DNA from 4 places in the Tumebacillus amylolyticus genome. Region 4 is predicted to be linked to each of the others. Evidence: predicted binding sites of a transcription regulator. Region 4 holds the regulator's gene; each other region holds the start of a gene.
The links. The regulator LexA, encoded in region 4, represses DNA repair genes until DNA is damaged. The targets are predictions, from matches to a motif close to CGAACATATGTTCG.
Positions count from the first base shown of each region.

Region 1: a site for LexA is predicted at 4,767-4,780, ahead of JJB07_RS00150 (WYL domain-containing protein). Genes of this name have one in related genera too.
Region 2: a site for LexA is predicted at 3,147-3,160, ahead of JJB07_RS15160 (DNA polymerase IV). Genes of this name have one in related genera too.
Region 3: a site for LexA is predicted at 3,252-3,265, ahead of JJB07_RS11370 (YolD-like family protein). Genes of this name have one in related genera too.

Region 1 covers NZ_JAEQNB010000001.1:23,800-31,300, forward strand. The annotation lists gene yyaC (spore protease YyaC) at 1-374, opposite strand, end outside; gene JJB07_RS00125 (hypothetical protein) at 511-1,089, shown strand; gene JJB07_RS00130 (putative Se/S carrier protein) at 1,127-1,375, shown strand; gene JJB07_RS00135 (mechanosensitive ion channel family protein) at 1,409-2,353, shown strand; gene JJB07_RS00140 (DUF951 domain-containing protein) at 2,378-2,581, shown strand; gene JJB07_RS00145 (molybdopterin-containing oxidoreductase family protein) at 2,581-4,605, shown strand; gene JJB07_RS00150 (WYL domain-containing protein) at 4,816-5,061, shown strand; gene JJB07_RS00155 (DUF3892 domain-containing protein) at 5,120-5,383, shown strand; gene ychF (redox-regulated ATPase YchF) at 5,502-6,602, shown strand; gene JJB07_RS24460 (single-stranded DNA-binding protein) at 6,681-7,412, shown strand.
Region 2 covers NZ_JAEQNB010000004.1:443,225-450,725, reverse strand. The annotation lists gene miaB (tRNA (N6-isopentenyl adenosine(37)-C2)-methylthiotransferase MiaB) at 1-1,221, opposite strand, end outside; gene JJB07_RS15165 (hypothetical protein) at 1,354-1,533, shown strand; gene JJB07_RS15160 (DNA polymerase IV) at 1,841-3,088, opposite strand; gene JJB07_RS15155 (hypothetical protein) at 3,213-3,740, opposite strand; gene aroA (3-phosphoshikimate 1-carboxyvinyltransferase) at 3,985-5,268, opposite strand; gene JJB07_RS15145 (prephenate dehydrogenase) at 5,304-6,416, opposite strand; gene trpA (tryptophan synthase subunit alpha) at 6,463-7,299, opposite strand; gene trpB (tryptophan synthase subunit beta) at 7,296-7,501, opposite strand, start outside.
Region 3 covers NZ_JAEQNB010000003.1:275,354-282,854, reverse strand. The annotation lists gene JJB07_RS11390 (VOC family protein) at 1-319, shown strand, start outside; gene JJB07_RS11385 (sulfite oxidase-like oxidoreductase) at 331-999, shown strand; gene JJB07_RS11380 (hypothetical protein) at 1,087-1,251, shown strand; gene JJB07_RS11375 (WD40/YVTN/BNR-like repeat-containing protein) at 1,416-2,825, shown strand; gene JJB07_RS11370 (YolD-like family protein) at 2,910-3,224, opposite strand; gene JJB07_RS11365 (DUF2225 domain-containing protein) at 3,409-4,146, shown strand; gene JJB07_RS11360 (DUF72 domain-containing protein) at 4,270-5,127, shown strand; gene JJB07_RS11355 (hypothetical protein) at 5,158-5,445, shown strand; gene JJB07_RS11350 (RrF2 family transcriptional regulator) at 5,667-6,110, shown strand; gene nifS (cysteine desulfurase NifS) at 6,159-7,343, shown strand; gene nifU (Fe-S cluster assembly scaffold protein NifU) at 7,386-7,501, shown strand, end outside.
Region 4 covers NZ_JAEQNB010000006.1:187,363-194,863, reverse strand. The annotation lists gene JJB07_RS18645 (glycosyl hydrolase family 18 protein) at 1-1,089, opposite strand, end outside; gene JJB07_RS18640 (LysM peptidoglycan-binding domain-containing protein) at 1,122-2,297, opposite strand; gene lexA (transcriptional repressor LexA) at 2,549-3,175, shown strand; gene nagA (N-acetylglucosamine-6-phosphate deacetylase) at 3,309-4,451, opposite strand; gene JJB07_RS18625 (serine hydrolase domain-containing protein) at 4,451-5,518, opposite strand; gene JJB07_RS18620 (carbohydrate ABC transporter permease) at 5,515-6,390, opposite strand; gene JJB07_RS18615 (carbohydrate ABC transporter permease) at 6,404-7,360, opposite strand; gene JJB07_RS18610 (sugar ABC transporter substrate-binding protein) at 7,373-7,501, opposite strand, start outside.

The DNA.
Region 1 (7,501 bases), on a different contig from region 4:
GTGACCAGTCCGACGCTTGCAATCTGCCCGAGGCAGGCATCGACGGCGATCACGAACGGGTCTTGGAAACGACCTTGAATCTCTTGGATCGTTTCTTTGAGGTTGACTGCATGGACAGGTGATTCAAGCGTACCATAGACAGTAACGTGAGGTTCATCGGACAAACGTGCCGACAGTTTTGCCCCCACCAGCGGGCCTAGTGCGTCGCCGGTGGAACGATCCGTACCGATACAAACGATCACGACATGGCGATCTGTGCCGTACTCCGAAACATGGGAGAGAAGTCGCTCGGCGAGAGATTCCACCGCCCGTGATTCGGTATGATCAACCTTGAACGGCGCACCGCCGATTTTCGCATTGTTTTCCTTCAACATGGACACCCTCCGCAAGCAAAGACTTTTAATAGTATATGCATGGGGGGGACATTCCATACGGGGCGGGTCGTCTAATTTTTCGAACCTTTGCCGCATACAGTCTCTAGAGGACAACCTGCGGAGGAGGAAGGTAGAGATGGTCGATCTGTGCATCGCCGTGGTACTATCATGGTGTGTCTGGTTCGGATGGCAACGAGGGTTCTGGCGGACGTGCATGGATGCCATTGCGCTGCTCGTGCCGATGTTCCTGCTGACATTTTCCATCCCGTTTTTGAAAGGCGTGCTCGTAGACAAGAGTTGGAGTTTCGCTCTCGCCAAATGGATGGCCGGTCACCTCGTTCACACATCGCCGCAATCGAGCGGTTTTTTAAATGTGACCCAAGCAACCCCCGTCGTGCAGGGACTCGGTCCGGATGTCTCCGTGATCGTGGAGCGCCTGTATGATCTGCTGTTGCTCGGCCTCATGGGCGGGACGGTGTTCGTCGGGTTGCAGATGATCTTGCGCGTCTATGAAACCCTCTGGCGCAATGCGCAGGGGATGTGGAAGTCGAGATTCGTGGGCAGTGCGGTCGGACTTGGGATCGGAGCGACGATTTCTACTTATCTGGTAAGCGTTCTGGGGCTGGTCTGCTGGTTGGACGGCATGCAGTGGTTAGACGGAGAATTAATGCATTCGATGTTTGTGCGGAGTTTGTACCGCTTGATATTTTGGTGAGGTCTCGAATTTTATAGAGAGAGTGGGGATTTGGAGCATGGAATACTGGTTGGTGGCTTTTGATTCGACGCACCATGCGTTGCGTGCCGAAGCGGAGTTGGAAGGAGCGGGGTTGGAGATCGACATCCGGCCGACGCCCAAAGCGGTGACGGCGGGCTGTGCGCTCGCGATTGATTTCGAACCGCAGGATTATGACGCGGTGCGTGCGATCATCGCCGACCGGGAGATTGTCGTGCGCGGCTATTTCAAGCCGGAGGGAGACGGCTACGAGGTGCTGCAAGCATGATAGAATAGAAGAGAGAAACCGGAGGTTTGGAGTATGGCTTACTACCTGCAGGTCTATGACAAGTTCATCGAGAAATTGCTCGACGCCCAGTTCTGGATCAACATCGGCTGGGTTGTTTTAAAAATAGCGGTGATCTTGCTGATCGCCAAAGCTGTGATGAAACTCGCGGACTCGGCGGTCACGAAGATCTTCAGCGGTCGTGCGATGCGCATGGACGAGCGCCGAAGCAAGACGATGACCACTTTGCTCCTGAACGTCACGCACTACGTAGTGTACTTCATGGTGATTCTCACCGTGCTGTCCAACTTGGGGCTCAACGTCACCTCGCTGATCGCCGGAGCCGGCGTGATCGGTCTCGCCATCGGTTTTGGCGCGCAAAGTCTCGTGAAGGACGTCATCACCGGGTTCTTCATCATCTTCGAAGACCAGTTCGGCGTCGGAGACAACGTCATGATCAACAACAACGTGAACATCCGCGGCAACGTCGAGGAAGTTGGTTTGCGCGTGACGAAAATTCGCGCGTTCCAAGGCGAGATGCACATCTTGCCGAACTCGCAGATTCAGCAGGTCACCAACTATTCGAAAACCAACTCGCTTGCGGTGTTGGACGTCTCCGTCGCCTATGAGGAGAATTTGGAGCACGTCTACCACGTCTTGCGTGAGGTAGGCGAACAGTTGCAAGCCGAAGACGAGCGCATCACCGGCAATCCGCAGGTGCTTGGCGTGCAGAACTTCGGTGCCCACGAAGTCGTCGTGCGGATGACGGTGGAGTGCAAACCGATGGAGCACTACGGAGTCGGGCGCGTGCTGCGCCAACGGATCAAGGTGGCGTTTGAGAAGGAAAACATCGAGATCCCGTACCCGAAGCAAGTCAACCTGTTCCACGGCGAAGGCGAGAAAAACGCGGCAAGCCGCCCTCAAGAGGAGCAGAAACCGGAAAAGCAAACGCAGACGGAGAAACAGCCCGGCAAGGCGTGAGACGAGAGCAAAGGGGTACCCGACATGGAAGGGAAACAGTTTGAACTGGGTGATGTCGTACAGATGAAAAAAGCTCATCCCTGCGGTACGAACGAATGGGAACTGCTTCGCTTGGGGATGGACATTCGCATCAAATGTGTGAAGTGTGGGAGAAGCGTGATGCTCCCGCGTCGTGAATTTGAGCGCAACATGCGCAAAGTGTTGCGCAGCAAGGGAGGGGAAAGCTGATGGCGGTCGAGTTGATCAAAACGGCGTGCCCGCTCGATTGCTGGGACTGTTGCGGCATGATCGCGCATGTCGAGGACGGGCACTTGATCAAAGTCGAGGGCGACCCCGACCACCCGATTACGCAAGGAACCCTCTGTGGCAAGGGCCGCAAACTCGTCGACCGCTACCATCACGACGAGCGCGTGCTGGAACCGCTGAAAAAAGTGGACGGTGATTGGCAGCCGATCTCGTGGGAGCAAGCCTTCCGCGAGATTGCTGACAAGATGAAATCCGCCCGCGTTCAATACGGACCGACTGCGATCATGCACCACTATGACTACGGGTCGTCGGGCTTGTTGAAAGTGCTCGAACAGCGCTTTTTCAATCTGTTTGGCGGTTTCACAGACACGATTGGCTCGATCTGTTGGGGGGCGGGCTTGGAAGCGCAGAAATACGACTTCGGCTTCGCGAAGAGCAACCATCCTGATGACGTGGCGGCGAATACCGATGTGATCGTCGTCTGGGGCCGCAATGTCTCGGTGACGAACATGCACATGATGCCCTATCTCAAGGCCGCGCTCAAACGCGGAGCGGAGTTGGTCATCATCGACCCGTTATTGACTGACTTGAGTGACAAGGCAGTCAAGCAACTGCATCCTCGACCGGGCTCCGACGGAGCTCTGGCGTTGGGGATGGCGCGTCATCTGCTGGATCGCGGGTTGGTGCAGGAATCGTTCGTACGCGATCATGCAGTTGGCTACGAAGTCTTCGCAGACTATCTGCGTCAGGAATGGACGGTCGAGCGAGCGGCTGATGTAACGGGGATTGAACCGGATGACATCCGTTGGCTGGCCGAGCGGTACGGTTCCGGGCAAGCGACGTCGACGATTCTCGGACTTGGCATGCAGCGCTACTCCAACGGAGGCAATACGATTCGTTTGATCGACGCACTCGTTGCGATGAGCGGGAATGTCGGGCGTCCGGGCGGCGGTGTGCAGTACGGAAACCAAGTGCATCGGTTTGACTATGACACGCTGATGGCCAATGACAAGCCGAGAGCGTACCGCGCGTTCACGAAAGTCACGGAAGCTGACGAGATGTTGGCTGTGCAAGACACCGAAGAACCGGTGAAGATGCTGTTCGTGACGCGAGCCAATCCCGTTGCGCAGTTGCCGGAGACGGGCAAGACGCTTCAAGCATACGGAGCGGTCGATTGCATCGTCGTGCTAGATATGTTCTTGCATGACACGGGTATGATTGCGGACTACTTCCTGCCTTGCACGACCGTTTTTGAAGAAGAAGACATCATGTACAGCTCGATGTGGCATCCGTACATGACCTATGTAAATCGCGTTGTCGAACCACGTGGGAACACCAAGCCCGATTGGGCGATTCTGCAAGGCTTGGCAAGAGAGTTGGGATTTGTGGAGGAATTCGGTGAGGGAGACAGTGTCCATGAGTGGATGGACATCGCCTTGAAACCGCTGGAGGAGCGCTTCGGCATCACCCGTGAGAAGTTGCAGGAGAAAGGCATCCTCGCGGCACGGGAGGAGCCGGTAGCATGGGCTGACTACAGATTCGCAACGCCCAGTGGAAAGTATGAGTTCTATTCAAAAACGGCAGAAGCGGACGGAGCTTCTCCGATTCCGGTCTACGAGGAGTCGGTGGAGAGCCCGCTGAGGGACCGAGCACGGGCAGAACAGTATCCGTACCATCTGCTGACGATTCACCCGCGCCGTTCGCTGAACAGCCAGTATTACCATGTGTTGAAGATGCCCGACAAACCGCTGGTGGAAATCTCGCCGTTGATCGCCAAAGAGACGGGCCTGACCGATGGCGACCTCGCCCGCGTCTACAATGACAGGGGCGAAATCCTCGGCACGATCAAGATCACAGACGGCCAACACAAGCGCACGATCAAGATCGAAGAAGGTTGGTGGGGAATCAAAGGCACGATGCTCAACGCCCTGACCTCCAACCGTCGCAGTGACTTAGGCATCGGCTCGACGCAGTACGATTGCCTCGTGAATCTCGCAAAAGCCTAAGCCGACGCAAAACGAAATCAAAAATCTCTATCTTTGAAATGGCTCCCAGGTCTCTGCTTTTGCGCAGAGTGTAGTCCTCCCTCGCCCAGAGCGGGTGGGGGACTTTTTTTATTTTATGGACTGGCATAAAGAACGTGTGTTCGTATATAATATAACCACAGAGAACAAACGTTCGCAAGTGTTTGGTTGAAAAAAAGTGGAGGTGACGACATGATGACCAACAAAGAACTGCAGATTGCCTACCGAGAGCACCGCCCCGTGTCTCTCATCTATATGGACCGCAACGGAGAGATCTCCCAGCGCGTCGTCCAAGTCCGAGGCTTCACCGACGACGGAATCCAAGCGTATTGCTACAAGCGACGCCAACCCCGCACTTTTTTACACGAACAGATCCTCGCCGTCTCGCTGCAAGTTCCGCGCTCTCATCTGTCGTCCCCTGCACGGCACTACGGATAGAGAACTCGCTCCCCGCACATTCTACCTCTAGACAGCAGGTTCAACAGGAGGGACAGAAATGGGCGAGAAGATCATCGCGGTCCGCAAAGACCTGAACGGAGACATCGCCGAGGTGATGACCCACACCGGGCGCGTACTCTCCATCGAGCATGCGATGCAAGAAGCTCGTCAAGGCAAATTTGACAGCATCGACGCACTCGATAAGGAAGGCAATTGGTACATTCAGTCCAGCACCGGCGATGGACAGCCGGAATCCGGGGGCAATCTCGACACCTTGCCGTCCTTCGAACAAGCGATGCACGAGGACAATCTGGAGGGCTGAGAAAAAGGGTTCCGGCACGCCCCGTGCGGAGCCCTTTTTTCACGTGGAACATTCGTTTTTTTTCCTTAGCGGATTTTGATATAATGGATAGTGGACTATTTTTGGAGGTGCTAGCCAAATGGCTTTATCCGTAGGGATCGTTGGGTTGCCGAACGTCGGTAAATCCACTCTTTTTAATGCAATCACCAAAGCAGGAGCAGAAGCGGCAAACTATCCGTTCTGCACCATTGACCCGAACGTGGGGGTCGTCGAAGTTCCGGACGAGCGTCTGACCAAGCTGACGGAGATCGTGGTACCGAACCGTGTCGTTCCGACCGCGTTTGAATTCGTAGACATCGCCGGCCTCGTTGCCGGTGCGTCCAAGGGCGAAGGTCTGGGCAACAAATTCCTCGGCCATATCCGCGAAGTCAACGCCATCGCGCACGTGGTCCGCTGCTTCGAGGACTCGAACATCACCCACGTTGCCGGCAAAGTCGACCCGCTCAGCGACATTGAGACGATCGATCTCGAACTGATCTTCTCCGACCTTGATTCGGTGGAGCGCCGTATCGACCGCACCCGCAAGTCTGCTAAAGCCGGCGTCAAGGAAGCGATTCTCGAAGTCTCGGTCCTCGAACGACTCAAGGATGCGTTTGAGAACGGCAAACCGGCGCGTTCCGTCGAGCTCGATGATGAAGAGAAATTGGTCGTCCGCGACCTGCACCTGCTCACCATCAAGCCGGTTCTCTACGTCGCCAACGTCGCCGAAGACGAAGTGGCGAATGCGGAAGAGAACCAATATGTGAAAAAAGTTCGCGAACATGCGGCTACCGAAGGCGCAGAAGTCGTCGTGATCTCGGCGAAGGTGGAATCGGAAATTGCAGAACTCGAGGGCGAGGACAAGCAGATGTTCCTCGAAGAACTCGGCCTTGCAGAGTCCGGTCTCGACCGTCTGATCAAGCAAGCGTACAAGCTGCTCGGTCTGATCACCTACTTCACCGCGGGCGTGCAAGAAGTTCGTGCTTGGACGATTTCGCAAGGCACGAAAGCACCGGGTGCTGCGGGCGTCATCCACACCGACTTTGAAAAAGGCTTCATCCGTGCTGAGACGGTCGCATACGACGATCTCGTGAACTACGGTTCGATGAACGCCGCGAAAGAAGCGGGCAAAGTTCGACTTGAGGGCAAAGAGTACGTCGTCAACGACGGCGACGTCATGCACTTCCGCTTCAACGTGTAATCCGTTCGCGCCTTACGCGACAAGCCCAATACGTGCCCCGCTGGTGGGCGCGAACTTTTTTCCGAGGAGGAGAATTTCATGTTGAACCGCATTATTCTGATCGGTCGTCTGACGGCCGACCCGGAACTGCGCTACACCCCGTCCGGTACGGCGGTAGCTCAGTTCTCGCTGGCGGTAGATCGCCCGCGCACGAACCAGAACGGCGAGCGGGAGACGGACTTCATCAACATCGTTGTCTGGCAGAAGCAAGCTGAACTCTGCGCGCAATACCTGCGCAAAGGTCGGATGGCAGCCGTCGACGGTCGTCTGCAGATCCGCTCCTACGAAAACAAAGAAGGCCAAAAAGTCCGCGTCGCAGAAGTTGTCGCGGAGGGCGTTCGCTTCCTGGACCGCGGTGAAGGCGGCGGCGGTGGTAACCAAGGCGGCGACTTCGGTGGAGGCAGCTATGGCGGCGGAAACCAAGGTGGTGGCTACGGTGGAGGAAACCAAGGAGGCGGAGGCTTCGGCGGTGGAAACCAAGGAGGCGGAGGCTTCGGCGGTGGAAACCAAGGAGGCGGAGGCTACGGTGGAGGAAACCAAGGAGGCGGAGGCTTCGGCGGTGGAAACCAAGGAGGCGGAGGCTTCGGCGGTGGGAACCAAGGAGGCGGAGGCTTCGGCGGTGGGAACCAAGGAGGCGGAGGCTTCGGCGGTGGAAACCAGGGAGGCGGAGGCTTCGGCGGTGGAAACCAAGGAGGCGGCAAGCGCAATGACGACCCGTTCTCCGATGACGGCAAGCCGATTGACATCTCGGATGACGACCTGCCGTTCTAGGGCGGTCATACGAACAGCATTGCAAGAAATGCGAGAGATCCCTTGTGTAACAAGGGGTCTTTTTGTTTTTGTACGTAAGGTTTGATTTG
Region 2 (7,501 bases), on a different contig from region 4:
CTTCAAGCGGTCCTTTTTCTCTGCGTCGGTTACATCGTCCGGCAGACGAGTCGCCGGCGTGCCTTCACGCGGAGAGTAGATGAACATGAACGCTCCGTCGTAGCGGACCGTTTCCATCAGCGAGAGCGTTTCTTGGAACTGCTCCTCCGTCTCGCCCGGGAAGCCGACGATGATGTCGGTGGTCATGGAGACGTTCGGAATCTTGGTCTTGATGCGGTTGACGAGGTCCAAGTAGTCTTCGCGGGTGTAGCCGCGCTTCATGCGGCGCAAGGTCTGCGAAGAGCCCGATTGCGCCGGCAGTTGGATGTGATTCGGGATGTTGTCGTACTTGGCGATGACGTCGATCATTTTGTCCGTGAAGTTCCACGGGTTGGAGGTGGTGAAGCGGATGCGCTCCAGACCTTCCACTTGCGCCGCCATTTCCAGCAGGTCGCCAAAGTCCACATTGCCAAGGTCGATGCCGTAGTCGTTGACATTTTGCCCAAGCAGGGTGACTTCCTTGTACCCCTCTGCGGCGAGGTCGCGCAGTTCGGCGAGGATGTCCTCCGGTTGGCGGGAACGCTCGGCACCGCGGGTGAACGGGACGATGCAGTAGGTGCAGAACTTGTTGCAGCCGTACTGGATGTTGACCCACGCGCGAATTTTGTCCTTGCGAATCTTCGGCAGGTTTTCAATCGTCGCGTCAGACTTGTCCCAGACTTCGAAGATCGTTTCCTTGGTATGTTGGGCTTGTTCGATCAGTTCCGGGAGCATGTGCAAGTTGTGCGTGCCGAATACGAGATCGACGTGCGGGTGTTTTTCTTGGATCTTGGCGCGGACGACTTCTTCTTGAGCCATGCAACCGCAGAGGCCGATCATGAGGTTCGGGTTCTTCGCTTTCATCGGTTTCAGCGTGCCGATGTGGCCGAAAACTTTGTCCTCTGCATTCTCGCGGACGGCACAGGTGTTGTACAGCACGAAATCGGCGTCTTCCAACACGGTGGTCGGTCGGTAGCCCATCTCTTCGAGCATGCCCGACATGATCTCGGTGTCATGTTCGTTCATCTGGCAACCGTGGGTGCGGATCAGGTAGTTTTTCCCTTCCCCGATCCGACCTACGTCCTTCGCAACCGCGCGGTAGTCCACGCGGTTGCGTTCATCCATCGACGGACGATGCGCGTCGAGGGCGTGCTGGTCAAGGTCATCTATATGGATAAAGCCTTCATTTTGGAAGGTGGTCATGAGTTATGTGTCTCTCCTTTCTCGAACAATTGCCTAAAAGCCATTATATCAAAAGGAGAGTCGCGAATGCTACAGGGTAGACGGGGACAAATTTTGAACAAGGACATACTAACAAAAAAGGAGGTGTCGCCCATGTCCTGTTCCAACCACCCCGAACGGGAGGCCATCGTGGAGTGCATGCTCTGCGCTCGTGGCATCTGCCCGGAGTGTGTGCCGGACGATCCGTCGCACGCTTGCTCAGAGGCGTGTCAGAGCGAGACGGCGCAGATGAACTGGCGGTTGATCGGGTTGCCGTCGGCGTGCTTCTACTAATAAGATAGCAAAAAGCGGACATCCCTCCCGGTCGTCCGCTTTTTTGTCGTACAGATTGGCTGACTTTGTTGATTTTTATTCGGACTTTCGCCCAACCCTCCCCTCATATGCTTCTTCCACAACCATTCTGAGTGCCCGAGGAGGCTCGATCACGATGGGCGGGGAGCCGCTGGCGTTCTTGCTTTTGATCGTCGGCTTACTAGGTTGTCTCTACTTGCTGGCTCGCAATGAGATCGGTACCGAAATCCACGATGAGAAAAGCTGAATCCCCCGCACGGTGGATTCAGCTCTTTTTTCAAACATGCACTTACTTATAGTGGCCGCCGATCTTCCCCGCCCGCTCCAACGCCTGACCTGCCGAAGTCAGGGAAGCGGCGCGCATGACGGCGGTCTTGCCGAAACGGTCCTGCAAGTTGTCAAGCGTGTACGCGAGCCGTCGCTCTCGCTCCCAGTCGCGAAAGAGGTCGAGTTGTTGAACCGAGTCGTCCACCAAGTTGTCGACAGAGACGCCGATCGAGCGCACCGGCGATCCGTCCCAGTGCTGGTGAAACAGTTTCCGCGCCGCTTCGTAGAGGTCGCGTGTCATGTACGTTGCGTCCGGCATCGTCCACTGGCGGGAGAATCCGCCCATGAAGCCTTTGTACCCGCACATGATGTTGATCGTGCGCCCCCGCTTGCGCATCCGACGCAGACGGCGTCCTACCTCCTCCGCCAGTTCCAAGAGCACGACTTCGACCTCCTCCGCCGACTCGTAGTCGCGCGGCAGAGTCATCATGTGCCCGCAGCCTTTCATATCCTGACGAAACGTATTCGGCGTCACCGGGCTGTAGTCGATGCCGTTCGCCGAGAGATGGTACACTTCGCCGACGATCCCGAAGCGTTTCTTCAAGAGATGCAACGGGTAGTTCGCCAGGTCGCCGATCGTCACCAAGCCTCGGCTGTGGAAGTGCTTCTCCATCCGAGAACCGACGCCGAACAGCTCACGCACAGGCAGACGGTGCATCTCCGGTTCGATGTGCTCCGACGTCCATTCGTGGATGCCTTCCGGTGCTTTCTTGGCCATCGTGTCGCAGCAGACCTTGGCGCAGAGCTTGTTGTACGAGATGCCGACCGAGCAGACCACGCCCGTCTCCTCCCGCACCAACTCGCGGAACTTGCGCGCCACTTCCCACGGACCTCCCCAGAGCTTCTCCGTCCCCGTCACATCGAGAAACAACTCGTCGATGGAGAATACCTCCACCTGCGGCGTAAATCGCTTGGCGATCTCCATGATGTGCATAGACACTTCGATGTACGTCTCCATGCGAGGTCGCACGAGGATCGCTTGCGGGCACTTCTGCCGCACTTCCCAGACAGGATCGACCGTCTTGATCCCAAACGCCTTCGCTTCGCGACTCGCCGCGAGCACGATGCCGCTGCGTCGCTCCGGGTCTCCGCAGATTACGACCGGCTTGCCCCGCCAGCCTGGATTCTGCGCCTGCTCGACGCTCGCGTAAAAAGAGTTCATATCCACCAGCAAAATTTGCCGCTTATCCGTTAAACCATACCGTGACATATACTTACCCCCATTAAAAGGAGAACGTGCGTTCCTGTAGTATTGTCTTCATTATATGCGAACGGATGTTCTTTATGCAAGCAAAAAAAAGCTGTTGCAACGATCTGCAACAGCCTGCTTTATTTCAAGAACCTACACGTTTAAACCGAATCGGCAACCCCTTCGGCGGGATCTGACGCTGTTCATCGTGATAGATGAAGACGCCGAGCAGGTACAGACCTGCCATCGCCACCAGCGCCGCTCCGTCCACCCAAGGCCCGTAAAAGCCCACGAGATTCATCGGATGCGAGAACATCGACACCCAACCGGAGAGGATCAAAAGCAGATGAGTGTCCCATGTCGTTCCGTGTGAGAATTTATACAGCAAAAAAGCGAACGCCGGCCCGTGGATGCACAGCATGTGCCAGAACGCCTCGCGGAACCGCCGCTCGCGACGGAACCCGCGCGCTTGCTCGTAGCCAAGCATCCCCATCGACAACGCCGCACCCGTTCCGCAGACGATCGTCGCCACGTCGAGCGTGATCATCGCGCCGTAAGACGTGCCGAGGAAGCGCCATACCAGAAACGGAACCAGCAAGACTTTTATTAAGATAAACAGGACGATGACGACCTGTGCCGTACCTGCGCGAAGCAACAACTTCCACATGCTCACTGGGCGATCCCCCTTTGTCCACGTCCATATATCCTATTCGGCACGGGGACGAGGTAGACGCCTAAGTTTTTTGTGAGGTTCGTGCTTCCTCGATGTAACCCTTTTCAGAAAACGCTTACAAACAAAAAAGTGCCTGACCAGGACGTCCCCCGGTCAGGCTAAGTATGATAGGAGTGGAGAGAAACCAGAACTAAAGCTTACAACTACATTGTATGCAAGCCCAGACTGGTTGTCAATACACTTTTCAGAGATTTTGCAATAATTCCGCGAATCCCGGGAAGGAAACGTCCACCGCTTCCCAATCGCGGATCGTGGCAGCACCGTCTGCTACCAGAGCCGCCACTGCCATCGACATCGCGATCCGGTGGTCGTGGTGCGTCTCGATAACAGCCCCGCCACGAAGTTTCGCGCCGCCGCGAATGCGCAGACCGTCTTCCAATTCCTCGACGTCAGCGCCGAACTTGCGCAGTTCGTTCGCCGTGGTCGCGATGCGGTTCGATTCCTTGACTTTCAGCTCCGCTGCGTCCCGAATCTCCGTCACGCCCTCCGCTTGCGTCGCCGCCACCGCCAGAACCGGCACTTCGTCGATCAAGCGCGGGATGATCTCCCCGCGTACCGTGGTCGCCCGCAATTGACTGCCGCGCACGCGCAGGTCGCCGATCGGTTCGCCGCCTTCGAGACGCTCGTTGAGCACTTCGATTTGCGCTCCCATGTCGAGCAGCACATCGAGAATCCCGGTACGGGTCGGATTGAGACCCACGCCGCGAATCGTCACGTCGGAACCCGGCACGATCGACGCCGCCACCAGCAAGAACGCCGCCGACGAGATGTCGCCCGGCACGTGGATATCGGTCGCCGTCAGACGCGAACCGCCCTGTACCGTAATGAATCCCTCGCGCTGACTCACTTCCACGCCAAACGCTTGCAACATGCGCTCCGTATGGTCGCGGGACGGCTCCGGTTCGCGGACACCGGTCTCCCCTTCCGCAAACAGACCCGCCAGCAGAATGCCCGACTTGACTTGGGCACTCGCAACCGGAGACTCATACTTGAACGATTTCAACCCGCCTCCGCGCACAGACAACGGAGCCAGTCGACCGCCGTCCCGACCGTCGATGATAGCGCCCATCTCACGCAGAGGCGTTGCGACGCGCCCCATCGGACGCTTGCGAATCGACGCATCGCCCGTCACGGTGCAATGGAAGGGTTGTCCCGCCAAAATGCCCAGCATGAGACGCGCCGTCGTGCCCGAGTTGCCGACATCCAGCACGTCGGTCGGTTCTTGCAAACCGTTGAGGCCCACACCGTGTACGGACAGCTCGGTCGCCGAATGTTGCTCGATCTGAACGCCCAGCTTGCGGAAGCAATCCACTGTGCTCAGACAGTCTGCTCCCGGCAAAAAGCCGGTGACGCGCGTCACGCCGTCTGCCAGCGCGCCGAACATCACCGCCCGGTGGGAGATCGATTTGTCGCCCGGCACCGTCACGATGCCGGACAACGTGGTCACGGGTTGGATTTGTTTGTCCATGTCCAACTACCTCTCTCTCTGAAAAACGACTTGAACTAATCGCGGAAATACACCTGAAAACCGTTGATCAACAGGACGTGCGCCCCCTGCTCCATGTCCCGCTTGCTGCGGTAGGAGAGCAAGACTTGCCCGTTGTCTTCTTCGCGGCTTTCAATCAGGCCGACGCCGTTCAAGTTAATACCGTGGATGCCCATCAGCGTCGCCACTTTCCCAATCAGACCCGGCTCGTCGGCCGCGTCGATGGAAATCTCATACACGGAGCGCACCGCCCCGCGCAGTTTGGTCGGAAGCGCATCGCGAAACTCCGCCGCTTCATGGAAGAAGCTCTGAAGCCCAAGCCCCTCACTCTCTCCCAACTTATCCAGCAGGTCCGCCACGCCGCTTTGCCAATCCAACAACAGGTCGCGGATCACATCGCGATTGCTCAAGACGATGTCGCGCCACATCGCGGCATTGCCCGACGCGATGCGCGTCACGTCACGAAAACCGCCCGCCGCGAGCTTGGTGTACAGCCCGCCGTGCTCCGGATGTCCGGAGAGACGCATCACCTGATCGACCAACTGCGCCGCGATGATGTGCGGCACATGCGAGATCGCCGCCACCACACGGTCATGCAAAGCGGGTTGAAGCACCAACACTTGCGCCTTCACCGATTCGATCGCCGCCGCCAGTTTGGAAAAAGCGCCTTCGTCCGTTCCGTCCGGCGGCGTCAACACGTAGACGGCGTTCTCGAACAGCCTTGCGTTGGCCGCCCTGACTCCGGACTTCTCCGAACCTGCCATCGGGTGCCCCCCGATAAAGTGTACCCCCGGCGGCAACAGACGTGCCGCTTTGGCGCATACTTCCGCCTTGGTGCTGCAAACGTCGGTGACGATGCAGCCTTTTTTCAAAGGCAAGGTGGACAATTCGGACAGCAGTTCGCACGTCTGGCGCACCGGAGCGGCGAATACGATCAGATCGGCGTCGACGACCGCGTCACGCAAGTCTTCGTAGGCCGCGTCTACAACTCCGAGTTGCACCGCAAGTTCGCACGAGGACGGGTTGGAATCGACGGCCGCAAGTTGGCGCACCGCTCCGTTCTCCCGCAAAGCGAGCGCCAGAGAGCCGCCAATCAACCCGCATCCGATGATCACAGCCTTGCCAAACAACTCGGTCCCTTCCGTTCGAGCTCTCTCCACCGCGGGCCGCATGAGACTAGACCTTGGCCCCGCTTTGGCGGAGCGGCGCTTTCAGCGAAGCGGCGAAATCGACCAGTTCGCGTTTTTTCACTTCCACGAGTTCGCTGTCACCCGCCGCCAGCGCTTCTGCAATCGGGCCGACACGCTTCACCAGCGCACTGCCGACGATCACACCGTCCGCATAACGGCCGATGATCTCCGCCTGCTCCGGGCTCCCGACGCCAAATCCGACCGCTACCGGCAGATTCGTATGTTGCTTTACATTCGCCACGATCTGCGGCAAATCCTCGTTCACCGTCTCGCGGACACCCGTTACGCCAAGCGCCGCCACGCAATAAATGAAGCCTTGGCCTTGGGCACAGAGTTTGGAGATGCGTTGTTGCGACGTCGGCGCGACGAGCGGAACGAGGTCGACGCCGTTTTTCGCTGCAGCGGCCAGCGCTTCTTCGCTTTCTTCGAGCGGCAAGTCCGGGATAATCACGCCGTTGGCTCCGATCTCACGCGCCGTTTCGAAGAAGCGCTCCACGCCCCATTGGAACACGGGGTTGGCATAGGTGAACAGCACCAGCGAGGCTTGGACTTGCGGACGGAGACGGCGCACCATCTCCAACACGTCCGGCATGCGCACTCCGGCATGCAGAGCGCGCAGAGCCGCTTCTTGGATCGTCGGACCGTCCGCCAGCGGATCGCTGTACGGGATGCCGATCTCGATAATGTCCGCTCCGATGCGGTCAAGTTCGAGAATCAATTGCTCCGTGATCTCAATCGACGGATCGCCTGCGGTCAGGAACGGGATGAACGCTTTCTCTCCGCGTTCTTGCAGGCGTTTGAACGTTTCTGCGATCGAACTCATACGTCAATCCCTCCCAATGCCTGTGCTACGCTGTGTACGTCTTTGTCGCCGCGCCCGGAGAGGGAGACGACGAGAATGTGGTCGTTTGGCAACGTCGGCGCCAATTTGACGACCTGCGCGATGGCGTGCGAAGATTCGAGCGCCGGGATGATGCCCTCCACGCGGGAGAGCAGTTGGAACGCGTCCAACGCTTCGTCGTCTG
Region 3 (7,501 bases), on a different contig from region 4:
CGATGTGATCGGAATGGATCTCAAAGGCACGCTCGACCATACGAACGGCGTCATCAAGTTGGCGTTTCTCGGCTTCCCCGGCAAGGACGAGACGGAACTCGAACTGATCTACGGCTACAACTCCGACCTCCCGACGGAGGGCAAAGTTCATCATATCGCATTCACCGTGGACAAGCTCGAACCGGAAGTCGACCGCTTGAAGTCGCTGGGCGTCAACGCGATTGACGCAGAGATCACCACGCTGCCCAACGGCTCCCGCTATTTCTTCTTCAACGGTCCGGACGGCGAGTGGATCGAGCTGTTCGAATCGACTCGATAAGGAGGCCCCTCATGAGCGACAATCTCAAAGACCGTGTCCCGCCCGGTCAATATCTGACAGAAAAATGGCCGGTGCTTCATGCCGGCACCGTGCCGCGCATCGATTTGGCGACATGGAACTTTCGGATCTTTGGTTTGGTGGATCAAGAGAAAGTACTGACGTGGGAGGAATTCAATGCACTCCCGGAGTACCGCTCGACGTCTGACATCCATTGCGTGACGACATGGTCCCGCCTCGACAACACGTGGGACGGCGTCTCGTTCAAGGACGTGATGGCGCAAGTCAACGTCAAGCCCGAAGCGAAGTTCGTCGTCATCCATGCCGAAGAGGGCTGGACGACCAACTTGCCGCTCCGAGACTTGCTGATGGACGATGTTCTGTTCGCGCACTCGCACGACGGTCAGGCCTTGACGCCGAACCACGGGTGGCCGCTGCGTCTCGTCGTGCCGCAACTCTACTTCTGGAAATCGGCGAAGTGGGTGCGAGGCATCGAATTTGTCGCAGAGGACAAGGCCGGGTTCTGGGAAGAGCGCGGCTACCACCTCTACGCCGACCCGTGGCTGGAACAGCGCTACCGGGACGATCCCGAATGGCACGAAGGTGAGAAAAACACCGACGAATACTACGAACGCGTCGCTCGTCGAATTCGTCTCCACGAACAGAAGAAACAAGGCAAGTAAATGTACTCGTTAAAAGGAAGACTCGTCCGCCTGTATGCGGACGAGTCTTTTTTTCGATAATATCCCAATGAAGGGAGGAGTTCCGGGATGAATGGCAAGACGAAAAAGCACCACTACATCTCTTTCGTTGCATCGCTTGTAGCCTCCGCCGGCCTCCTGCTCGTCTACCGCCGATGGGGGATGGACGTGGCCGATCTGATCGGGTTTGGCGTTCTGATCGGCATCTCCTACGCGATGTTGTTCAAATCATAATCTCGCTTACGACAGCGAGTAAACCAGCGAATACAGCAACGATACCACCATCACGACGGCGAGAACCATCGAGACGATGCGAACGGTCGATTTCTTCATGGTGGACAGGACTCCTTTCGGTCATGGTTATTGTAGTACAAGCGCGTGGAGGGAGGCAAGAGAGGATGAAGGGTTGGAGACGAGCAGTTTGTGTCGGGCTTTGCCTGCTCACCCTGTACACGCCAAACGCCGGGGCCGGCGCTGTAAAAAAGCCGTTGACGTTGCAACAGGCTCTTGAGATCGGCATGAAGCGGGCGGTGGATTGGAATCCGAAGGCAAAGCTTGCGACGGCGATGAGCGGGGACTTTCCGATGGAGCGAGAAAGCGGGGAGGAGGGCAGACGCAGGCTCTGGCATGAAGAATTCGGCGTGCCGGGCACGACGGACCATCTGCGTCTCACCGTGGAGGACGGCGAGATCAAAGCCGTGCGCGAAACGAAAGGGGAGGACCGCTACCTCGACAACAGGAACGCCATCGACAGCCCCGAAGCGTGGAAACGAGCGAAAACGGAAGCGCAGCTTCGTCCAAGTGAAGGGGTTTCGTTCGGTTATCACTATCGGTTGGAAATCGGGGAAGCCAATCAAGCAAGACTTGCCGTACTGGGCAGCGATTCGAAAGGTCGGCCCCTGCAAGTCCATGTCTTCCTCAGGGACAAGCGCTCACTCACCGTCTATCGCAAAGACATTACGGGCGGAGGCCTCTACGTTGGGGATCGGCCATTGCTTGGAGCCGAAGGAGAGAAGCACTGGTCGATCTACGGCGTGGAGTTGGCACCGGACGAAAAAGCGACGATGGTGGCTTGGGGCTATCCGGACCCCGCCGAACAGCTCAAGCCGTTTGCGAAGCTTTCCCAAGATCGGGGAGAGCATTGGCACGACATCCGCTTGCCCGGTATTGTGCGCCGCTTCTGGTGGCAGGGCTCCCATCAACTCTATGGAGTTGGAACCCGCGAGCTCTGGCGGTCGAACGACGAAGGACAGACGTGGAGCACAGTTTGGCAGGGCACGCGAAAAAATCAACTGCAAAGCGCCGATTCGTACCAGTCGCAAATCGTGCTGCTCACAGACGAAGGGGTCCAATTCTCCAAGGACGAAGGTCGCACCTGGCATCCTCTCGACGTGCAAGGCACCGCACGACAGGCGGTTTTCGACGCAGACGGCACTCTCTATGTAGAAGCAACGGGCATCGCACGGCTCAGAGGCGGAACGTGGGAGAAAGTCCCCGGACGCTTTTTGCAAAAAAACGGGGGTCAGGTGGTCACCGCCAAGGAAACGGAATTCTACCTGCCCACGCCGGACGGCATCAAGACATTTCTCAATCCGGAGAACAGGTCGTACGTCGAGCGCGTATCGTATACAAGGAACCGGCTCTACGCGCTCTCCCACAATCAACTGTACACGCGAAGTCTGGAAGAGGACGCCGTCTGGACGAAACAACAGATGCCAGACGACGGGCTCCTGACCGACTTCGCCGTGGGGCCGCAGCAGGAACTCTACCTCGCATTCGGCCCAAAGCTTGTCTGGAAAAAGCAATGAAAAAGCTCCACCGGGCTCGTGTCCCGGTGGAGCTTCACGTATGTGAGTTGGGAACGGGACGTTCCAACGGGTTGTCAGGCTGACTTACAGGACGCGAACGATGTTCTGGATCGGAATTTGGAAGCGACCCCATTCGTTGTGAATTTGGAGGCTGCGCGTCTCCGTGCGGTAGGAGACGATCCGTCCCTCAACGGTGTGCTCGCCGTCCTGTTCGCCAACAACGATCGTGAGGAGTTGGCGGCGGATCATCGCTTCTTGAACGCGGTACTCGATGTCTTCGCTGGCGTCTTCGTGCAAGACCGGGACGACATAAGACTCGACTTCGTGTTGAAGCATGCGGGCGCGGTGCTCAGGCAGGATCATGCGGTGGCCTTCCCAAAGTTTGTTTCCACGATTCATACAATCGCTCCCTTGCGTAATTTCATACGAACGTTTGTTCTTATCTTACCCCATCTCTTGCCGAATATCAACAGAGAATTTTGCTCCAGTTCGTTGTCAACGAAAACAGTATATTGTCGTTTTCTGCATATCATGCGAGTATAAGGATATAGACCTAGAAAACGGTGAAATGGGGTAGGACAGATTGACGACTGTAGAGGGTTTGTATGATCGAAAAGTACGGTGTCCGCTGTGCGAGGAGACCTATAATACGAAAAAAGTCCTGACTCGGGCAGTTAAAATAGTGGAAACGCAAGGTGATTTTTTTGCAAGGTACGGAGGTCCTAACCCTGTTCATTATTTGATCAACGTGTGTTCGACGTGCGGGTTCTCATTTTTGGAGAAGACACAGCCGAAGGTTACTTCGTTGCGTCGGCAGAGCTATGTGGATGAAGTGGCAACCCGTTGGGCGACGCGCGATCTGACCGGCGTGAGGACGTTGAAGCAGGGGATTACTTCGTTTAAATTGGCGATTTTTTGCGCGCAGTTCGTCGGGGAGCCGTCGCGGACGATTGGCGGGCTTTGTTTGCATCTGGCTTGGTTGTACCGCGAATCGGGAGACCGTGAGAACGAGCGGCGGTTTATGCAGAATGCCCTTGACTTCTATATTGATTGCTACGAACATGATTCGCGCTTGGACGACGAGGGCAAGATGCCGTACTTGATCGGGGAACTGGCTCGTCGCTTGGGCGATGACAAATTGGCGGTGCTCTACTTCAACCAAGTCATCCAAGACCGCAACGCCGCCCAAAAGTACGTCAAACTCGCCCGCAACCAATGGGCAATCCTCCGCGAAGACCGCGAGAACAAAGGGCTCAAGGAAATCAACGAAGACGGCGAAGAGTCGGAAAGCCAAGGGCATGCCAAGGTCGCAAACGCCTAATCGACGACAAAACGGGAGCGAACGGGCAGAAGCAAAGTTCAAGCGAACAGGACGTTTTTTCGTTTCGATAGGTCTTGACAGGGAGAGTTTGGAACGGCAGGATGGTGTCTGGAGGTGGGTTCGGTGAGCGCAAGCACAATTTTATGCGGAACTTGCGCGTGGGGAGATCATGAGGATTTTTACCCGCGCGGCGTGAAAGCTTCGGAGCGATTGCCCTATTATGCGAAGTATTTTCCTTTGGTCGAAGTGGATTCGAGTTTTTACGCGATCCCAAACCCCGCCTACGTCGAGCGATGGGCCGCCCAGACGCCGGATCAATTTCGCTTCAATATGAAGATCTTCAAAGGCATGACCGGACACGAACGACATCTCTCCGCAGGAGACCGCAAACAATTTGCGCCCGCCTATCGTCAGGCCATTCAACCGATGGTGGACGCGGGCAAATTGACCGCCTTGCTCCTCCAACTGCCGCCGTGGTTTACCCTCAACCGTGAAAACGTCGACTATCTGCGCTGGTGTCGCGAGTTTTTTCACGATTTGACGGTGGCCGTTGAATTTCGCCATCGTTCTTGGTACGACGAAGAAATTCGCGACCGCACGCTGGAGTTTTTGAAAAAGGAAAAGTTCGTCAACACCATCGTGGACGAACCGCAAGTGGGCGACGCCTGCATCCCGACTCTCCCCGTCGTCACCGATCCCAAACTTGCCCTCGTGCGCTTTCATGGACGCAACACCGATACGTGGTATCTAAAAGGAGCCAAGCACGCCGGAGAGCGCTTCAAGTACCACTACAGCCGCCAAGAATTGGCCGAGTGGATTCCGCAGGTCCAAAACTTGAGCCGAGAAGCGGAGCAAGTGCATTTATTATGGAACAACAACCATTCCAACTTCGCAGTTCGCAATGCATTTGATATGATGGAGTTGCTCGGACAGCCGTTTGAACGCGCCGAGCTGCCGGGGAACCAACTGGAGCTTTTTTAACTGTCACTCTAGAGGAGGACGTACCTGACTATGAGACCGATCAGTGTGCAAGTGCGCGGCCTGTTCAGCCGTGAAGAGATGGATCGCTACAACAACCTGTGGGAAGTCGGCAAGTTTTGCGAATCCTCCGGTCGCTTCGATCTCGCCCGCATCGTTCAGCACGAAATTGAAACGCTGGCTCAACCGGCCGTTGAAAAATTGCAGCGGTACGAAAACCGAGTCGACGCTCCGCAGGCGGTCGCCGCTCCGGTGATCATCGACAACCGTCCGAAAATGAAACACACCACGCCCGTTGAACCGAAAAATTGTGCGGAATAGTTTGAAAATAACTCATCAACCTCTTGACAAATGCAAGACAGCACACATTGGATGCTCTTGACATCGGAAGTTTCCCATGGCTATAATAAAGGTGACCAAAACAATCAGGATTCCATCGGGCTCCTGATTCTCTTTTGCACATAATCCTGACTCGTTCAGTCAAGATTAAACTCTGAGTGCGAGTGGGAGATGTGCGGTGTCCCAGAAGGAGGTGCGTACACATGAAGTTATCCTCGCGCGGGCACTACGGAATGATGGCTTTGACCTACTTGGCGCAAAAGGCCGAATCGGGCCCGATTCCCATCAAGGCAATCGCGGCTGCCGAAGACATTCCCGAACAATACCTGGAGCAGATCTTCGTTGAACTGCGTCGCGCAGGACTAGTAACGAGTGTACGCGGCGCTCGCGGCGGCTACAAGCTCAGCCGTCCCCCGGCGGAGATTCAAGTCGGAGAGGTCGTCAAAGTCCTCGAAGGCGAGATTGCACCGGTGGAATGCTTGCACGCAGAGGAGGAGAATCCGACTCTCTGCTGTTCCAAAACCGAGCATTGTGCCACGAAGATCGTCTGGGAGAAACTGCGCGACACGATCGTCGATTATCTCGACGACATCACGTTGCACGACATCGTCAACAAAAGCTCCAAGCTCTACTCTGAGAGCACATAATACAAACAACACGACATGTACCCCCTGTCCAGAAGGAGATGACCAGAAGTGCGCAGCATCTATCTTGACCACGCAGCTACTACCCCGGTTCGTGAGGAAGTCATCGAAGCGATGGTGAAAGTCCTCCGCGAAAACTTCGGGAACCCGTCTTCCATCCACCAATTCGGCCGTCCGGTCCGCAAAATGATGGAAGAAGCCCGTGAGAAAGTCGCAAAGGCGATCAACGCAGACCCGCGTGAGATCATCTTCGTGGGCTCCGGCACCGAGGCAGACAATATTGCCATCCTCGGCGGCGCGCGCGCGAACAAGAAAAAAGGCAACCACTTGATCACCACTTCTGTGGAGCATCACGCGGTTCTCGACGCTTTCAAAGCACTGGAAAAGGAAGGCTTTGAAGTTACCTATCTCCCGGTTGACGAAGTCGGCCGCATCTCGGTAGAAGACTTCAAAAACGCCCTGCGCGACGACACCATCTTCGTGTCTGTCATGCACGCGAACAACGAAGTCGGCACGATCATGCCGGTCGAAGAAATCGGCGCGATCTGCCGTGAGAAGAAAATTCTCTTCCACACCGACGCTGTACAATCTGTCGGCAAGATCCCGGTAGACGTGACCAAGATCAACTGCGATTTCCTCGCGCTGTCCGGTCACAAACTCTACGGCCCGAAGGGCATCGGCGTACTGTACATGCGCCGCGGCGTTCGCACCCAGCCGCTGTATTTTGGTGGCGGCCAAGAGCGCAAACTGCGTCCGGGCACCGAGAACATCGCAAACATCATCGGTCTCTCGGTTGCGATTGAACTCGCAGTTGCTGAAATGGAGCAAGAGTCGGCTCGACTCTCCAAACTTCGTGACAAACTGATCGACGGCGTTCTCGCAAACATCGAAGAAACCCGTCTGAACGGTCCGCGCGAAGGTCGTCTGCCGCACAACGTCAACGTCTCCATCGAGTACATCGAAGGCGAAGCGTTGCTGTTGACCTGCGACATGAAAGGCATGGCGGCATCCTCCGGTTCCGCTTGCACCTCCGGCTCGCTCGATCCGTCTCACGTGCTGATGGCGATGGGCCTGACCCACACCACCGCACACGGCTCGCTGCGTCTGTCGCTGGGCAAATCGACCACCGAAGATGACATCGACTACATCATCCGTGAACTGCAACCGATCGCAGAAAGACTTCGCGCGATGTCTCCTGTCTGGGAGCGTTTCCAAAAAGGCCTCCCGATCGCGTAAGAAGAAACAATAGAACCCACAATCCTAAGGAGGACTCTCCCTATGTACACTGATAAAGTACTCGACCATTTCACCAACCCGCGCAACGTGGGTGAAATCGAAGACGCTTCCGGCGTCGGCGAAGTTGGCAACATGAAGTGCGGCGACATCATGAAGAT
Region 4 (7,501 bases):
ACTTGAGGTGTTCTCGAACCACACTTGATGGTCCACACCTTGGCTGTCTTGATAGACGTACATCGGCGTTTGACTAACCGGATCGAACTTCACGTGGACCCGATATTGGCGAGCGCGGTTCATCGCGCCCTCGAAGGAAAGGTATTCAGGGACTGTGCTGTTCTCCTTCCAATCGTAGGCGTATCCGGCGATGCCAAGCAAAATTTTATTCGCTGGAACGCCTGACGCCAACGCATGGCGCACCCCGGTCTCCGCCCAGGGAAGTGAACAGAGCGGCCCTGGCCCTGTCTGCAAGCGATGCTCTGTGTTCAGCAGCAACGCCACCAAGTCGGCCGCTCGCCCGATTCGCAACAAATCGTACGCTCCGGTATGGGGCACGCCGTGCGTTGTCGGCATCATCGGTACGTTGACGACCAATGTCCACCCGCGCAGCCGGCAGAGTCCGGCCAACTCCTCCACCCACTCCGCCAAGTGCTCCCGATCGCTCTCCTCCACGTCGACCCAATCGAGCCAGATGCCATCCAGCCCATATCGTGCATACGTGTACTCGACCGCTTCCAGCAAGTGTTTTCGATAGACGGTCATCGCTTGGTGAATGGTCTGTCGGGCATTGACATCGGAAGGATAGTAGAGGTTGGTCAGCGTCGCGATCACCTGCACCCCGCGCTCACGAGCTGTGCGCAACACCGATTCAATCTGTGCTTCTCCCGCGTAAGACTGCAACCGCCACGGTTCATCCGGCGCGACTTGGAACCAAAGTGGGAAGATTCCGCTCAAACCGTCTGCCCCGGTCTTGACCAAAGCCCGCTCACTTCCGGGATAGACACCCTCTGCCGCTGTATAGGCGGCAAACGCAAAGCGCGGGATGCGTGGCCGTTGAACTGGGGACGCTTTCACAGGCGGCTCGGCCACAGCTTTGGGCTTTGGCACTTGCAAGATTCGGCCGGGGGTCAGCACCGTGTCCAAGGACAGCTGATTCAGCCGGGCGATGGTCGCCGTCGTCGTTCGATAACGATTTGCGATAGATGACAGTGTGTCACCCTCCCGTACGATCACGTAGTGCAACTGCGTCGTGGATATGACCCCCACCTCCTCTTGATCTCCGTTCCACGTACGTGAATTTACTTTTGAATGGGAGACAACTTCGCGCGGATCGGACCCCATGACGCCGGGTCCTCCAATCCAAGTCGCCAGTGCAGGATACCGCCAAGGTGAAACCTGCGCACGAGGTCGAGCTTCAGCGACAGACTGCGAGCGTCCTCATACCAGACATGATGCAGTTCCCCACGCCCGTCTGTATAGTCGAAATGCGGCACGCGGTACGAGGGATGAAACTGAGCGGTCGCGTTGTGTTGACGGCGCAGACGTTGCACCGCTTCAAAAGACAGGGCCCGCGCGCCCGGACGATTGTCCGTCCAGTCATAGCCGTACGCCGCGATGCCTAACAAGATCTTGCGAGACGGGACACCCGTGTCGATCGCCAACCGCACCGTACGCTCCACCCAGGGAATCGATGCGACCGGGCCGGGTGTGCCTTGGTTGGCTTTGTGCTCGTCGTAGGTCATAATCCCGAGATAGTCGACGCTCGTCGCCAAACCCGGATAGTCGAAGTCCATCGAAAACGGCTGGTGATGCGCATCGCCCAACACACAGACGACGAGAAGTTTCCCCTGCTCATGCAGACGTGCCGCCAACTCGCGAACGAAGGACGTGTAATTCGCCGTATCCCCCGGTTTCAAACGTTCAAAGTCGAGGTTCACACCATCAAAACCATACTCTTCGACCGTGTGCAGGATGTTTCGGATCAAAATCGCCCGGTTGGCCGTGATGGCACTGTGCAAGACCTGCGTGCGCGACGCTCCGGGCCGCTTTTCGGTGTTGTGAAGGGACGCCAAGACCTTCACACCCCGCCCGTGTGCATCTCCGATCAACGTTCGGATCGTCGCCGGTGTCACGCGAGACTTGATTTGTCCGGCAGCGCCGAGGTTCAGATCAAACCAATACGGCGCAATCGCCGACAAGAGCCCGGCATGCTGATGAAACGAGTTCTGGCTGCCCGGTAAACTCACGCCCATCGGCCCTGCATGAAAGCCCAGCACAAACTGCTGACCGGCTTTCGGTTCTCGAGGGTCCCACGCTCTCGTCATGACTTTCACGACGTCGCCCTGCGCGAACCCTTGCATTCCGGGGTTGAGCCGGCGCAACTCCTCCGCCGTACATCCATAGCGCGCTGCAAGATCATCCAATGTCTCTCCTGCCTTGACGACGACAAAGGTGACCCGTGTTCCCTCCATCATCCGTACCCCCGTTCTTGGTGTTCTGTCGACACTATCCTATGCAGGCGATGGTCGATGTGAAAGCCGTCCAAGAACAAGAACATATGTTCTGTTTCTATCATAATGACGTCTATCTGTTCTTGTCAAGAAAAAACAAGAACTCATGTTTGTATCTAGTACCAGTGTGTGGTATAATTTCTGCTATAAACTAACATCGAACATATTTTCCCATTGATATACATCACGACTGGATATGAGGAGTTGTTCTGCCAATGCTGAAGCTGTCTAAGCGTCAACAGGAAATCATGGATTTCATCAAGAACGAAGTGCGGGCCAAGGGATATCCGCCGTCTGTCCGGGAGATCGGCGAAGCGGTCGGCTTGGCTTCGAGTTCTACTGTACACGGACATCTGGCTCGTCTGGAGCAGAAAGGCCTGATCCGCCGCGACCCCACCAAACCGCGCGCGATTGAAGTGCTCGATCTGGAAGCAGACACAGAGAGCGGCCGTTTCGAATACTCGACCGTCATGGCTCCGATCATCGGGAAAGTCACAGCGGGTCAGCCGATCACTGCGATTGAGAACGTTGAGGACTACTTCCCGCTGCCGACTTCGTTCGTCGGCGATTCGTCCGTGTTCCTGCTGAATGTCTCGGGAGATTCGATGATCGACGCCGGGATCTTCGACGGCGACCTCGTGATCGTCCGTCAACAGGCGACGGCAAACAACGGTGAAATCGTCGTCGCAATGACCGAAGACGATGAAGCGACCGTCAAACGCTTCTATAAGGAAGCCGATCACATCCGCCTCCAACCGGAGAACCCCTCGCTTCAACCGATGCGCTACAACAACGTCACCATCTTGGGCAAAGTCGTCGGCATCTTCCGCCACATCGACTAAGCACATCCTACGCCCGACTACCCTCTATACGTGAAAAAACGACCCTGTCGCCTTTGCCGACAGGGCCGTTCTTTTCCCGAGGTGCGTTCCTCTCCTCTACACCTCGTACAATCCCCTTTTCTGATGCTATTCTTTACGCCCGAAGTTCTCCTGCGATGTACGTCGCTCGAGCTTGCCGTGCCTCATCCAGCCACACAAAGTCCGCGTCGTATCCAACTGCGAGTGCCCCTTTGCGCCCTTGCAAACCAAGGACCGCCGCAGGCGTGGTGGAAGCCATCGCCACAGCTTTCTCCAGCGGAGCGTGCCCGAGTTCAACCATGTTGCGCACCGCACGATCGAGTGTCAACGTGCTGCCCGCCAATGTTCCGTCCACCAAGCGGGCTTCACCTCCGACCATGTACACATTCTGTCCGCCAAGGTCATATTCACCGTCCGCCATCCCGACGGCACGCATGCCGTCACTGACCAGCACGAGACGTTCTTGTCCTTTGACTTTGTAGAGAATGTTCATCACCGCCGGATGCACGTGTACCCCGTCCGCAATCAACTCTGTCGTCAAGTCATCATGGTACAGAGCGGCCCCGACCACGCCGGGCTCGCGATGATGCAAGCCGCGCATCGCATTGCAGCAGTGCGTCACATGTTGGAGTCCGTGTGCCATCGCACTTGTTACTTCATCGAACGTCGCATCGGAGTGTCCTACGGAGACCCGCACGCCTTGTTCGCTCAGGTACGCAATCACCTCAGCCGCCTCCGGATGTTCAGGCGCAAGAGTCACCAGTTTCAGCAACCCCTGCCCCGCTTCCACCAGCCGCTGTGCATCGCGCAACAACGGGCGAATGACATGCGATTCGTTTTGCGCGCCTTTGTAACGCAGGTTGATCCACGGCCCTTCCAAGTGAACCCCGAGCAAGGATGCCCCAACCGGTTCACGACGAGCAAATTCTGCACACGTGCGGAGCACGCTGAGGAGATGCTCCAAGTCCCCGGTCAAAGTCGTCGCGAGAAACCCGGTGACGCCATACGTCGCCAAGCCTCGCGAGATCGTCTCCAAAGCCTCCAAACTTCCATCCATCACGTCCGACCCATGCACCCCATGCACATGCAAGTCCAGATACCCCGGCACGAGAATCCCCGTCTCATACACGGCATCCGGCACGTCTCCGTCACGCAGCGGCCCGACATACGTGAATCGTCCGTCTTCGCAGACCAGCACTTGATCGTCGTGGAACTTCCCTTCGATCAGCGCTCGGCCTTGCAAGATGTGTTTCTTCATTAATAGTCCTCCTCAGAAAAAACGGCTGCATGCAGGTTCCGCCGCCAAACCGCGAGATCGGACGGAGTTGGATGCAAGCGATTGGTCAACGAGACAACCACCAGACCCGACACCGGATCTACCCAGACAGCCGTACCCGTAAACCCTGTATGACCGAAAACATGCGGCAAAAATGTCTCACCTGCCCAGACACCCATCTCCCAGCCAAGTCCTCTCGACAGCCCCAAACCTGCCGTGTGATTTGTCGTTGCCAACTGCACAAGCTCCGGCGTGAGGAACCCTCGCCCGCCTGCCGCCCACATTTGCGCGTAACGGGCCACGTCCGCCACCGTTGAGAACAACCCGGCGTGACCGCTGACTCCGCTCAGTCCATAGTGGCAATTGCCATCGTTCACCGCTCCGCAAATCGTCTGTGCCCGCCATGGGAACCGTTCGATCTCCGCGTCTGTCGCATAGTCTCGGCACATCGTCCGTTCGATGGCGTTCCCCACTTCAGTGGCAACGACATTTTTTCCCGCTGGATGATAGCCTGTGTCTACCATTCCCAGAACTCCAAACGCTTGTTCGCGAGCGATATCCTCGAGCGGTTTCTGCCAGATGTCCTCCAACACGAAGCCGAGCAAGATCATGCCGAGATCGGAGTAGAGGGCCCGAGTCCCTGGTTCGTACACCAAAGTCTCGGCCTCGATCCGCGTGCGATAGTCCGCTTTCCCCTGCCTCCATAAATAGAAGGGCTTCCATGCTGGAAGCCCCGAGGTGTGGGTGAGCAGATGATGTACAGATATTCCGTGCCCCGGCAACACCGGGCGGTCTACTTCCAACCGCCCCTCTTGCACGGAGCGCAACACGGCAGGAAGCGTCGCGATGACCTTGGTCAACGACGCGATGTCAAAAACGGCATCGACCGTCATCGGCCTCCGCCGTGGAGTGACCTCGGCATATCCGCGAGCCGCCTCCACGAGAACCTCGCAACCTTCTGAGGTTACGCGGCTGACATGTACGACGGCTCCTGCGAAGAGACTGTCTGCCAAGCCTTGCTCCACCACATCGAGAACGCGCGATCTCATTCCTTCACGCCGCCCAGTGTCAAGCCCTTGATGAAGTGACGTTGGAACGCGACGAACACGACGATCATCGGAACGGCCGCCACTGCCGCGCCGCTCATCAGCAGCTTGAAGATCGCCAGGTTCTGGTCTTGCAACGTCTTCAATCCGACCGGCAGCGTGTAGAGGTCCGCATCGTTGAGCACGATGATCGGCCAGAGGAACGAGTTCCAGACATTCATGAAGGTGAAGATGCCAAGCGTCGCCAGCGCCGGTTTGGCAAGCGGCACGACGATCGTCCAGAACGTTTTCCACTCCGAGGCGCCGTCGATCTTGGCGGCTTCGAGCAGATCAGACGGAATCGAGAGCATGTATTGGCGCATGAGGAACACGCCAAACACCATGCTGAGGTCGGGCAAGATCAGCGCCCAGTGCGTGTTCATCAGACCCAAGTTCTGAACCATGATAAACAGCGGAACCAGCGTGATCTGACCGGGAATCATCATCGTCCCGACGATCAACCAGAAAAACAGCTTGCGACCGGGGAATTCCTTTTTCGCCAGTGCATAACCAGCCATCGTGTCGAGCACGAGAATCCCCACCGTCACCACGACGGCGATGTACGCGGAGTTGAAGAACCACCGCCAGATGTTGGTGCTTTGGAACAATTGCTGGAACCCGGCAAACGTGTCATGGAGGATCAGACTGCGGTTCTCCGGATGCGTGAAAAACTCCACGATCCCCATCGGGATGAGCTTCGGTGGATCGGCTTCCACGTAGTTCGGCAATTGCAACGCCGTGGAGAACACCCAATACAGCGGAAGCAAGGAGATGATCGCCCAGACGAAGAGCACGAAGTACGTCAGCCATTTCATAGGTGAATGTTTGATCTGCATGTCGCTCCCCCTCCTAGTCTTCCGCTTTGCGGTACATCAGCCAGTATTGGGCGATGCCGAAGATCAACGTGATCACGAACAGCACAATCGCTTGTGCAGAAGCCAGTCCAAACTCCAGATCGCGGAACGCCGTCTTGTAAATCAACGACACCAACGTCTCTGTGGCATGTCCCGGGCCTCCGCCCGTCATGAGCAGAATCTGCGTGAACACTTGGAAGGAACCAATCAGGGACAACATGGTCAGATACAGCGTCGTCGGTTTGAGCAGCGGCACCGTAATTCGCCACCAGCGTTGTACTTCGCTTGCACCGTCGATCTTGGCCGCTTCATACAAGGAGTCCGGAATGGAGTCCATCGCCGCCAAGTACATGATGACGCCCACGCCCGGCGGGATCAGCACGCTCATGATGATCAGCGCCCAGAGTGCCGTGTTGGACTGGTTGAGCCAGTCTTGGGCAGGAACTCCGAGGAAGCCGAGCACATAGTTGAACAATCCATAGCGGTAGTTGTACACCCACCGCCAGACCATCGCGATAATAACCATCGAGGTGACCGTCGGCAGGTAGAACGCCCCGCGGAAAAAGCTCTGCGCCCGACGCCCGAGCGGGGAGATCAAGGTCGCCAACACCAAGGCGATCAACACTTGCAGCGGTACGGTGACCACCGTGTACTTCAAGGTGTTCCACAGTGCGGTTCGGAATGCCTCGCTGTCTGCGACAGACTTGAAGTTTTTGAACCCGACCCACTCGCTGCCGAACACGCCGTACTCTTGGAACGCAAGCACGAACGCCCAGATTACCGGGATGAGGACAAAGGCTGTGAACAAAATTCCTTTCGGTAACAGGAACAGATAAGCGGCTCGTTGTTTCCACATCTCGCGCAAAAGCGACTTCCGGCGGATGGCCGGAGGGGTCGCTTTTGCATCGAGTTGGGTCTTTGTTAACTCTTCAGTTGCTTGCGGGGAACTCACAGTTGTACCTCCCTATTTCGAGAGCAGTTCGTCGGCTGTCTTTTTCGCTTCCTTCATGGCATCCTCCGGAGATTTCTCCCCGTTGAGAACCAGTTGAAGCTGGGACTGGATCGCTTCGTCGATCTTCTTCCAATCAGCTTG